3 regions of the Agrobacterium sp. ES01 genome follow, and region 2 is predicted to be linked to each of the others. Evidence: predicted binding sites of a transcription regulator. Region 2 holds the regulator's gene; each other region holds the start of a gene.
The links. The regulator LexA, encoded in region 2, represses DNA repair genes until DNA is damaged. The targets are predictions, from matches to a motif close to TGTTCNNNNTGTGTTCNG.
Positions count from the first base shown of each region.

Region 1: a site for LexA is predicted at 1,376-1,393, ahead of recA (recombinase RecA). Genes of this name have one in related genera too.
Region 3: a site for LexA is predicted at 1,906-1,923, ahead of ACQQ2Q_RS11815 (putative DNA modification/repair radical SAM protein). Genes of this name have one in related genera too.

Region 1 is NZ_JBNQTH010000003.1:241,873-245,936, reverse strand. Features, by position in the region: gene ACQQ2Q_RS10505 (pseudouridine-5'-phosphate glycosidase) at 1-282, opposite strand, end outside; gene ACQQ2Q_RS10500 (carbohydrate kinase family protein) at 332-1,276, opposite strand; gene recA (recombinase RecA) at 1,520-2,611, shown strand; gene alaS (alanine--tRNA ligase) at 2,761-4,064, shown strand, end outside.
Region 2 is NZ_JBNQTH010000003.1:49,031-53,094, reverse strand. Features, by position in the region: gene ACQQ2Q_RS09540 (ComEC/Rec2 family competence protein) at 1-1,709, shown strand, start outside; gene lexA (transcriptional repressor LexA) at 1,663-2,376, opposite strand; gene ACQQ2Q_RS09530 (VOC family protein) at 2,588-3,484, shown strand; gene kdsA (3-deoxy-8-phosphooctulonate synthase) at 3,481-4,064, shown strand, end outside.
Region 3 is NZ_JBNQTH010000003.1:540,786-544,849, forward strand. Features, by position in the region: gene ACQQ2Q_RS11810 (UdgX family uracil-DNA binding protein) at 1-668, opposite strand, end outside; gene ACQQ2Q_RS11815 (putative DNA modification/repair radical SAM protein) at 668-1,900, opposite strand; gene ACQQ2Q_RS11820 (ArsR/SmtB family transcription factor) at 2,024-2,377, shown strand; gene ACQQ2Q_RS11825 (SRPBCC domain-containing protein) at 2,374-2,817, shown strand; gene ACQQ2Q_RS11830 (SRPBCC family protein) at 2,819-3,277, shown strand; gene ACQQ2Q_RS11835 (MFS transporter) at 3,424-4,064, shown strand, end outside.

The sequences.
Region 1 (4,064 bases), 190 kb from region 2:
CGACAGCTTCATCACATCCTTCATCTGCGCCAGTGCTTCCAGCTGATCCGGCTCCAGACCGATATGCAGCACGCCATGGAGAACGGCGATGGTTGCCGGGACGGCACCTTCCTTGCGGATGATCTCTTCCACGCTGCGGGCCATGTCGAGATTGCCGGGATAGGGCATGCCATGGGTGATGATCGTCGATTCCAGGGCGACCAGAGGCGCGCCGCGGTCTTTGGCTGCTGCGACTTCGCGCGAATAGACGATAGGCAGGGGGGACGACATGGCTTGGGTCATTGCTCTCATTCCGTTTCGTATGCGCGCCGTCAGGCGCGACTTTTGGGCTTCATGACAGGTTTTCAGCTGGTGGCACAAGCTTCATATGCTGTTCGAGAACCGCTCGCGACAAATTTGCCGCCGTGGCATTGGTCGCCTGAAGGGTGATTGCGGCGCACGCGACGGCCTGGCGCAGCGCTTCGGCCAGCGGCTGGTGCGCAATGACCGCATCCAGAAAACCGGCTGTTGCAGCATCACCAGCGCCGGTGACATCGGCAACATGATCCAGCGGAGGTGGTGCAAGAAGGGCCGATTCATCGCCATTGAACGCGACAACCGGATCGCCACCATTTGTCACGATACCGGCTTTCAGGCCTTTGGCGCGCAAGAGTGCCGGCCATTCGGCCGTCGTGTCTGCGCGCCAGCCAGTCAGGGCGGTGGCCTCTGCCGTGTTCATGAACAGAAAGTCGAGTTGAGGTAGTATCGCGCTAAAGCGGACCACCTTGGCTGGAGAGATGGCGATTGCCGCCACGGGAATATTGCGATCGTTTGCTGCTTTGCAAATGGCAGCGAGCGTCTCCGCCGGGAGATTGGCGTCCGTCAGAATCAGATCTGTTTCATCAAGCGCATTTCTGACGGAGCTGACGCGCAGGCGGCGAGGCGTAAAAAGGCGGTAGAGGTCCATATCGGCCAGCGCTATCACCAGATTGCCATCGCGTTCGAGGATCGCGGTATAGCTCGGCGTGGCACGGTCTAGAAAGACAAAGGGGCGGTCGTCTATGCCGGCATCTATCGCTGCCTGAGCGACACTTTCGCCCGCAGCATCGCCACCCCTGGGCGTGATCAGGCGAACGGAATGGCCCAGTCTTGAGAGTGCACGCGCGGCATTGAAGGCGCCGCCGCCGGGCTCCGCCATCCAGCTGCCCGGATTGCTGGCGCCTGGGGTGGTCGCACCTGAAATGCGCCCCCGGCGGTCGATATGGGCACCACCCAGAACCAGTATCCGCGCTGTCATTTCAGTCTCCTCTCAGACCCGGTTCCGGGCGAATCGTATAGGTGCAGCTGCCTGGGTGACTAGTCTTCTTCGCCATGGTTTTCCCCATCCGATCTCGTTGAAAACATATATAGAACATGAGGTTAAAACATTCATGAAATCAATCTGTTGGCGAGGGCTTGTATTTGTGGAACAAAAAGAGTACAAACTCAGTCAGGACAGCTTCATTGCCTATGCGGCTTCAATAACCTAAAGGTGGATCTAATGGCACAAAATAGTTTGCGGCTCGTAGAGGACAAAACGGTGGATAAAAGCAAGGCATTGGAAGCGGCTCTTTCTCAGATTGAGCGTTCCTTCGGCAAGGGCTCGATCATGAAGCTCGGCTCGAACGAGAACGTGGTGGAGATCGAAACGATTTCGACTGGCTCGCTCGGCCTTGATATTGCTCTTGGCGTGGGTGGCCTGCCCAAGGGACGTATTATTGAAATTTACGGTCCGGAAAGCTCCGGTAAAACCACGCTGGCGCTGCAGACCATCGCTGAAGCGCAGAAGAAGGGCGGCATTTGCGCTTTCGTCGACGCCGAACATGCGCTTGATCCGGTCTATGCCCGCAAGCTTGGTGTCGATCTGCAGAACCTTCTGATTTCGCAGCCCGATACCGGTGAGCAGGCGCTTGAAATTACCGACACCCTTGTCCGCTCCGGCGCGATTGACGTTCTGGTCATCGACTCCGTTGCAGCGTTGACACCGAGAGCCGAAATCGAAGGCGAGATGGGCGACAGCCTTCCGGGCCTGCAGGCACGTCTGATGAGCCAGGCGCTGCGTAAGCTGACTGCCTCGATTTCCCGTTCGAATTGCATGGTGGTCTTTATCAACCAGATCCGTATGAAGATCGGTGTGATGTTTGGTTCGCCCGAGACCACGACGGGTGGTAATGCGCTCAAATTCTATGCCTCCGTGCGTCTCGATATTCGTCGTATTGGCGCAGTCAAGGATCGCGAAGAGGTTGTCGGCAACCAGACCCGCGTCAAGGTCGTCAAGAACAAGATGGCACCTCCCTTCAAACAGGTCGAATTCGACATCATGTATGGTGAGGGCGTATCCAAGACCGGCGAGTTGGTGGATCTGGGCGTGAAGGCAGGTATCGTCGAAAAGGCCGGTGCGTGGTTCTCCTATAACAGTCAGCGGCTGGGGCAGGGGCGTGAGAACGCCAAGAACTTCCTGCGCGACAATCCGGAGGTGGCACAGGAGATCGAGCTGTCGCTTCGCCAGAATGCAGGCCTGATCGCCGAGCGTTTTCTGGATAATGGCGGCCCCGGCAATGATGACGATGCCGAGGCCGTCAACGACGACTGATCCATCGCTAAATCATGTTATGACCGGTCATATATCGCAAGATGTATGGCCGGTTTTGCTTTGTCGGCTGGACAGTCTCGGTGGTGGGCGATAAAAGCCTTTGGTTTTCAGAGTATGAGCCAGCATATGGCAGCAGTGAAGGGCATGAAATGAGCGGCGTGAACGATATCCGGTCGACATTCCTCGACTATTTCAAGACGAACGGTCACGAGGTCGTGTCGTCTTCTCCGCTTGTGCCGCAAAATGACCCGACATTGATGTTTACCAATGCCGGCATGGTGCAGTTCAAGAACGTCTTCACCGGGCTTGAGCAGCGTCCCTATTCGACAGCGACCACGGCCCAGAAGGTGGTTCGCGCGGGTGGCAAGCATAACGATCTGGACAATGTCGGCTATACGGCACGTCACCACACCTTCTTCGAAATGCTCGGCAACTTTTCCTTTGGCGATTATTTCAAGGAGCGGGCGATCGAACTTGCCTGGAACCTGATCACCAAGGAATACGACCTGCCCAAGCATCGGCTGCTGGTGACCGTCTATTCGGAAGATGATGAAGCGGCGCTGCTGTGGAAGAAGATCGGCGGTTTTTCTGACGACAAGATCATTCGCATTCCGACCTCCGACAATTTCTGGACCATGGGCGATACCGGACCTTGCGGACCGTGTTCGGAAATCTTCTTCGATCAGGGCGAGAGCGTATTCGGCGGACCTCCGGGCAGTGCAGATGAAGATGGTGACCGGTTCCTGGAATTCTGGAACCTGGTGTTCATGCAGTTCGACCAGATCGATGCCCAGACGCGTCTGGATCTGCCCCGTCCTTCGATCGATACCGGCATGGGCCTGGAGCGCATGGCCGCGATCATGCAAGGGGTCACGTCGAACTACGAGACCGACCTGTTCCGCCGCCTGATCGGTGCCGTCGAAGAGGCCATCGGATCGCGCGCCGAAGGTCCGGCTGCGGCGAGCCATCGTGTCATCGCCGACCATATCCGCGCCACCGCATTCCTCATTGCCGATGGTGTTTTGCCGTCCAATGAAGGCCGTGGTTACGTTCTGCGCCGCATCATGCGCCGGGCGATGCGCCACGCCAAGTTGCTGGGTGCCCGCGAGCCGGTGCTCTACAAGCTCTTGCCGGTTCTGGTGTCCGAGATGGGCCGCGCCTATCCCGAACTGACACGCGCAGAGGCTTTGATTACCGAGACGCTGAAGCTTGAGGAGAAGCGTTTCATGTTGACGCTCGAGCGCGGTTTGTCTCTGTTGTCGGATGCCACGGGCGAGATGTCCGAGGGCGACACGCTCGATGGGGAAACGGCCTTCAAGCTTTACGACACTTATGGCTTTCCACTCGATTTGACCCAGGATGCGCTGCGTAACCGGGGTATCGGTGTTGATATCACCAGCTTCAACGATGCCATGCAGCGGCAAAAAGCAGAGGCGCGGGCCAGTTGGTCCGG
Region 2 (4,064 bases):
GTGGCGCTATCGGCGAGCGGATACGAACGGCAATCGGCGGAGACGAAGGTGCTTTTGCTGCGGCGATCGTGACAGGTGAGCGGCGGGCGCTTTCAGAGCCCGTCCTGGACGACCTGCGGCGCTCCGGCCTTGCCCATGTGATTGCGATTTCCGGCCTGCATATGGCGCTGGCGGCTGGATTGTTCTTTGTCGGTCTACGGGTGGTGTTGAGCCAGTTCACAGGCTTTGCGCCATCCAGACCGATCAAGAAGTATGCAGCCGCTGGCGCGCTTGTCGCGGCATTCTTCTATCTGATGATTTCGGGTGCCCAGGTGTCGGCGCAGCGCGCTTTCGTGATGATGGCAATCATGCTCATGGCTGTGCTATTGGACAGGCCAGCGATCAGCATGCGCAATGTGGCACTGGCGGCCACGATCATACTGGCAATCTCGCCCTCCGAAGTGATGGGGCCAAGCTTTCAGATGTCATTTGCAGCAACCGTGGCGCTGGTGGCTGGATATTCCGCGTGGCGTTTCCGCAGATCCCGCGACGGCTATTTCGACTTTTTGCCTGATATGCCCTTTGCCGGTGCGATCATCCGCGTGGTTGGCGGGCTGATCCTCACTTCCGTGATTGGTGGTTTGTCGACGGCGATCTTTTCGTTGGAGCATTTCCACCGCCTCGCCGGCTATAGTTTACCGGCCAATCTGTTGGCGATGCCGATCATCACATTTGTGGTGATGCCGGCCGGCCTGGTGTCGATGTTGCTGATGCCCATCGGCCTCGACAGACTTCCGCTTGACGTCATGGGGCATGGACTCGGTCTCGTCATCGCGATCGCCCATACTGTCGCCGAATGGGGTGGCGATGTCGGTAGCGCGCGACTGGCCCGTTGGGTTTTGCCGTTAGCGGTTACGGGCATGCTGATACTGGCACTGCTTCGAAGTCGCATCAGGCATATTGGCACCGCCATCCTCGCAGGTGGTCTGATCACCGGATTGGCGCTTCCTAAAGACAGGACTGCCGATCTGCTGATCTATGAGGACGGTCGTCTGGTTGGGTTGATCGGCAATGGGGTCGACAATGCGGACGTGATCGCCACTACGAGCGCCCGACCGCCGGGCTTCATATTTACCCAATGGCAGAACGGTTTGCAGCGCCACAGCCATCAAAAACCTGCTTTCGAAGAGGATGCCTTGCTTGCCGAGGCGATTGCGCCGCGGGACATCACGACCCCTGATGGTGGTCGCCGCTTTCCCGTGCTTTCGGAAAATGCGATACGCTACGCCAGCGCGAAACTCGCGCATATGTTGGACATGTCGGTCGACGGCCAGTTCAGCTGCCTGAACAAGGTCTGGTGCGTTGCCCGTATCAGCGGGGGATGGCGGGTGGTCACACTTGAGGAGCCACGGCTTTCAGGCCTGGCCTGCGATCTCGGTGATATTGTTATTTCTGCGCGACGGCTTGGCTATGACCATTGCCGCTCGGGCGCGAGATTGATCACGCCCGATACACTTCGCAAAACGGGCTCTTTGGAAATATGGCTGGGCCCACACAGCAACGGGGCAATCGCTTTGCGCTCTGCTTTTTCCGGCCGTGCAAGGCCTTGGAGCCTGCATCGCAGATATGATTGGCGCAGCGGTCGCTATGATATGAAACTCGTGGAGACCGTGCTCACCGACCTCAGTGGTAGCGGCGGATCAGGCCGACCAGCTTACCCTGAACCTTGACCCTGTCAGGCCCAAAGATCCGTGTTTCGTAAGCCGGATTGGCCGCTTCCAGAGCAATCGACGCACCCTTGCGACGGAAGCGCTTCAGGGTTGCTTCCTCGTCATCGACCAGCGCCACGATGATATCGCCCGGACTGGCGGTCGAGCCGTTGCGGATGATCACGGTGTCGCCGTCAAGGATGCCGGCCTCGATCATCGAGTCACCCTTGACCTCAAGCGCATAATGCTCGCCGCTGCTGACCATTTCGGCGGGAATGCTGATTTCATGAGTGTTGTTCTGAATGGCAGAGATTGGCACACCGGCGGCAATGCGGCCCATTACCGGAACGGAAACCGTATTGTTGTTGTCTTCGCTCGGCTGGCGCAGCATCGGCGGTGGCGTCTTGCCGCGGCTGCCTTCAATGACGCTGGGCGAGAAACCGCCGCGACGTGGCTGCATGCTGGGTGAATAGGCTTCGGGAAGCTTGATCACTTCCAGTGCTCTTGCCCTGTTGGGTAGCCGGCGAATGAAACCGCGCTCCTCCAGCGCTGTGATCAGACGATGGATGCCGGATTTGGAGGCCAGATCCAGTGCATCTTTCATTTCATCAAAGGATGGCGGCACGCCGGACTCCTTCATTCTTTCGTGAATGAAGAGCAACAATTCCTGTTGTTTGCGGGTCAGCATTGCGATTCCCTTTGATGAAACAAATCCAGAACATACACTATCTGTTCCAGTTGTGTTCTGCAAGTGACTAAATTTTTGTGAGGCTGGCAACAATGGAATTGATGGGTCGGCGCGTGCGCATCAGGGCTACAATGCTCGATAAATTGCGATGTCTTGTGTTTGAGCCTGCGATGGCGCACAACCGACGCGTTTTTATGCTGAGGAACCGTTTATGGATTCATCGTCTGTTTCGCCGGCCCGCGCGCTCGATCATATTGTCCTGCCTGTCGGCGCGCTTGGGGTCGCACGCAACCGGTTGACGGCGCTCGGTTTTACTTTCGCAGCCGATGCGCTCCATCCATTCGGCACCGAAAATGCCTGTGTTTATTTTTCCGAAGGCGGATATCTGGAGCCTCTGGGTGTTGCCGATCCTGAGAAATGCCACGACGCGATACGGCAGGGCAATGTGTTTGTGGCGCGCCATGAAGCGTTTCGGGCAGATCGTGGCGAGGGGCTGTCGGCCATTATTGCCGAGAGCCGCGACGCGGATGCGGATCACGCAAGGTTCGAGGCAGAGGGACGGTCTGCCGGCAAGATGCTGTCTTTCGAGCGACCTGTTCAAGCGGCCGATGGAAGCGAGGCGAAAGCCGGTTTCAAGCTGGCTTTCGCCAGGGATGAACAAGCGCCTGACCTGCTGCTGTTTGCCTGTGAGCGACTGTTGCCGCTGGCCGTCGACAAGGAGGCGCTGGCGCGACACGACAATGGCGCAGTGCGTGTGAGTGGCGTGATCTTGACGGCGGAAGACCCCTCAATATTTGAGGGTTATATCGATGCTGTGTTGCAGACGCATGCTTCAGCAACCCGTGGCGGCAGACTGGAATTCGCTGCCGGCGGCACTCAGATAGAAGTGATGACGCCGGACGGATTTACCCGCAGCTATGGTCTATCTGTAATGAGCAGGACCGCCGGTCTCGAGGGCGCGGGATTAGTCTTTGCCGTGGGCGATCTTGGCGTGACAGGTGCGCTTCTTGCCGCTAATGGCATTTCTCACGAAGCCCGGGAGGGTCGCCTTGTGGTTCCACCATCGGCGGGTCAAGGCGTAACATTCATATTCGAGGACAAGGCATGAGCATTTCACCAAATTCAAGCGTGGTCGTTGGCGATGGCGCAAGCAAGGTCACCTTTTCCAATAGCGCGCGATTTTCGTTGATCGCCGGCCCTTGCCAGATGGAGAGCCGCGACCATGCCTTTATGATGGCTGGCGAGATCAAGGAAATCTGCGACACGCTCGGCATCGGCCTCGTCTACAAGTCCTCCTTTGACAAGGCCAACCGGACATCTCTGTCTGGAAAACGCGGTATCGGGCTGGAGCAGGCACTTGAGGTGTTTGCAGACCTTAAAAAGGAATTCGGCTTTCCTGTGCTGACCGACATTCACACCGAGGAACAGTGTGCCATCGTCGCGCCGGTGGTGGACGTGTTGCAAATCCCGGCCTTCCTCAGTCGCCAGACCGACCTGCTGGTCGCTGCTGCCAAGACTGGTCGTGCGATCAACGTCAAGAAAGGCCAGTTCCTCGCGCCCTGGGACATGAAGAACGTGCTCGCCAAGATCGTCGAAAGCGGCAATCCGAACGTGCTCTTGTGCGAGCGCGGTGCATCCTTCGGATACAATACACTGGTGTCTGATTTCCGCGCCTTGCCGATCATGGC
Region 3 (4,064 bases), 490 kb from region 2:
GCGTAATAAATGCGCCACAGCGCATCGGCCTCATCCTCATCATGCAGCTTTCCCGCTGGCAACGGATCGATCGTGAGCCTTTCTCCGTCCCATGCCGCTGACCCTTTCGGCGTGGCGATCAGCCAGTCCATATCGGCAAAGCGACGCGCGAAAAAAGTTGAGGTTCGACCGACGATGAAGTGGTCAGGCTCGAACCATGCCGCAAACCGGCGTCGTTCACCCGTTCCGTCGCCGACATCCTTGAAGCGCACGAAAGCTTTCATCTTGTGGCTGTCGCGGCGTACCGACTTGACCAGCTTGCGCAACAGCGCGACATCGCCGTCCGCACGGTCATCCAGGAGCGCACGATTGTCCTGCAAACGCCAAAGCAGCCGATAGAGCAGCGAAAATCTGGAAGAATCGCAATGACAGACAGCGGCTTCAGCAGCCTCGATGAAAGCACGCGGAACATTGATCGGGGCAGTTCGGGCAATAGCCCCAGGGTCTACTCTCCCTCCGAACGCCTCCCCTTTGAACGAATGGTCAATGCCCCCAAACAGCCCTGAATCGTCAGAACCAAGCATTTGCCAGACAACGTCTTCCGGCCGAACACCGGCAGAGAGCAACCGACGAGCGGCTGCGCGCCATTCCTCGAAATCGCCGCGCCCGTCCAGCGTGACGGTCTGCATCAAAACAGCGCCAGTTGCTGCGGCTGCGGAGCAAACAGGCTTCGAAGATCACTGCGATCCGCCAGCCGGATCGGAGACCATCCTTGTGCCACGACGAAGGGCCGGATCTTTTTAGGAGACGCACCGAGCCGCTTCAAATCGTCAAGCGTGAGGCTCCGCTGGCGTCGGGCCGAGAGAATGGATTTCACCACCTTCTGTCCAAGGCCGGGCACTCTCAAAAGGGCTTCGCGGTCTGCCCGGTTGACGTCAACCGGAAACCGGTCGCGATGGCCGAGCGCCCAGGCGAGTTTGGGATCGAGATCGAGATCCAGCATTCCGCCTTCTCGCCCCGAGGTAATCTCCTCGACCGAAAAGCCATAGAAGCGATAGAGCCAGTCGGCCTGATAGAGCCGGTGTTCACGGATCAAAGGTGGCTTGACCAGAGGAAGCGACTTGGACGCATCGGGGATCGGGCTGAAGGCTGAGTAGTAGACACGCTTCAGGCCATAGCTGCTGTAAAGTCGCGCGCTCGAGCCCAGTATCGTCGCATCGTCCGCACCGTCGGCGCCAACAATCATCTGCGTGCTCTGGCCGGCGGGTGCGAACTTGCGGCGTCTGCCTGTCTGAAGCGTTGGCTCGCTCGCCTCCTCGATCTTCAACCGCAAATCCCCCATGGCGCGGCGTATGCCCAGCGGTTTCTTTTCCGGCGCATAGCGGGAAAGCCCCTGGTCTGTGGGCAGTTCGACATTGATCGACAGGCGATCGGCATAAAGCCCCGCCTCCTCGATGAGGTGCGCTGACGCTTCAGGGATGGTCTTCAGATGAATGTATCCGCGGAAATTATGCTTCAGTCGCAAATCCCGGGCGATTTGCACCATTTCTCCCATCGTATCGTCCGACGAGCGGATGATACCGGAGGACAGGAACAAGCCTTCAATATAGTTGCGGCGATAGAATTCGATTGTCAGCCAGACCACTTCGTCCGGCGTGAAGCGTGCCCGCTCAACATTGCTGGACGATCGATTGATGCAGTAGGCACAATCATAAATGCAGAAATTGGTGAGCAGGATTTTCAAAAGCGAAATGCAGCGCCCGTCCGGCGCATAGGCATGACAAATGCCAGCGCCCTCAGTCGAGCCAAGTCCGCCGCCGGGACCCGAATGCCGTTTCTCTGTGCCCGACGAGGCGCAAGACGCATCATATTTCGCGGCATCGGACAGAACTGCCAATCGGTGAGAGAACGACTTCTTCATAGGTTTGTTCACTATATGTTCGCTCAATCTCCGTCAACCTGCCGCAATCGCTTTACCGTAATCTTGACGGAAACAGGGGCATATTGTATTTAGCCAATAAGCTATTTAACCGAATGGGCAAATATGGCGACCGATGCGCTTTCCGAAACCCTCTTCGCGCTGGCCGATCCAACGCGCAGGGCAATCCTCTCTCGCCTCTCCAGGGGCGAAGCGACGGTCAGTGAATTGGCCGAGCCCTTCGATATGAGCCTGCCGTCGATTTCCAAACACCTGAAAGTTCTTGAACGGGCACGCCTGATTTCGCGCAGCAGGACGGCGCAATGGCGACCCTGCCGCCTGGAGACAGCACCCCTTCAAGACATTGATAGCTGGATGACCGACTACAGGAAATTGTGGGATCAGCGTCTCGACCGACTGGAATCCTACCTCACCCACCTTCAGACAAATGACGCCACCAAAGACGAAGGCCAATCATGACCGACACGATCGAAATCCTCAACGAGCGCCACTATCCCTTCGACAGACAAACTGTGTTTGCCGCTTTTGCCGATCCCGCACGGCTTGCTCAATGGTGGGGACCGCATGGTTTCACCAATAGGATCTCTGCCTTTGACCTCAAAGCGGGCGGCACCTGGCGTGTGACCATGACGGCTTCCAATGGAGCCGACTTTCACAACCGCTGGACGTTTGAAGACGTGATCGAGGGCGAACGCATTGTGGCCCGTCACCACGAACCGGTCCACGTGTTCACGCTTGAAATGACCTACAGCGACACGCCGGACGGCACATCGCTTGTCTGGCGCATGCTGTTTGACCGCACAGAGGAGAACGAGCAATTGCAAAAATTCCTTCACGCCGCCAACGAGCAGAACCTGGACCGGCTGGAGGCCCTTCTGACCAGTGGAAAGTGCCAGTGAGATGAGCGCCGAACTCGATCCCGCCCGTATCATCCGCGTCGAACGCACCATCGCCGCACCGCGCGAAAAAGTCTTCGAAGCCTTTTCCGACCCCAAACATCTGGATGCTTGGTGGGGACCTGATGGCTTCATCAACGAAACGCATGACATGACCTTCTCCGTCGGCGGATTGTGGCGTTACACCATGCATGGACCGGACGGAAAAGACTGGCCAAACTGGATCCGCTACACCGAAATATCCCGACCTTCCCGTATCGCTTATGAGCACGGCGGCGAGATGGGCGAGCCGGCACACTTCAACGGCGTCATCACATTCGAGGATGTGAACGGCAAAACGCACATATCGCTGGTTCTGGTTCTGCCGACAAAAGAAGACCGCGCTGCGAAGGTCGAGTTCGGCGCTGTCGAGGGCGGAAAACAGACCTTGGCGAAATTGGAACGTTACGTCCTTTCGCGGTAAACCACGCGCGTTTCACCATTGCTGTCGGAAAGTGTCAGCATCGACATCGTATAAGTCGTCGGTGGCCCAACACCCGTCAATACTTTAGATTTGTCTATTCATCCGCGCCAACCCATTTTGGCGCCTTTGCCTCTGGAAACCCGATAATGCAGCCGATCACGGACACCGCCCCCATACCCGCTGGCCGCAAGGAATGGATCGGCGCAATTGTGCTGTCGGTCGCGTGCCTCATCTACTCCATGGATTTGTCGGTGCTCTTTCTGGCCATTCCCGCCATTACCCGCGATCTGCATCCGAGCGCCTCCGAACTTCTTTGGATCAACGACATCTATGGCTTCATGGTTGCCGGTTTCCTCATCACCATGGGCACACTGGGCGATCGCATCGGGAGACGAAAAATCCTGATGATCGGCGCTGGCGCCTTTGGCCTGGCGTCGCTGATGGCGGCATTTTCGCCAACACCGTCCATGCTGATCGTCGCCCGCGCGCTGCTCGGCATTGCCGGTGCCACCATTGCCCCCTCCACCCTGTCACTGATCGTCAACATGTTCTCGGTGGAAGCCGAGCGCAACCGCGCCATCGGCATCTGGGGGACGGCCTTTGCGCTGGGCGGCCTGATCGGGCCACTAATCGGCGGCATGCTCTTGCAGTTCTTCGACTGGGGTTCTGTTTTCCTGATCAACCTGCCCGTGATGGCAGCGCTGATCGTGTCTGCACCTTTTCTGTTGCCGGAATTTCGCAACGAGCAATCCGGCAGGCTCGATCTCCTCAGTGTGGGCCTCTCGCT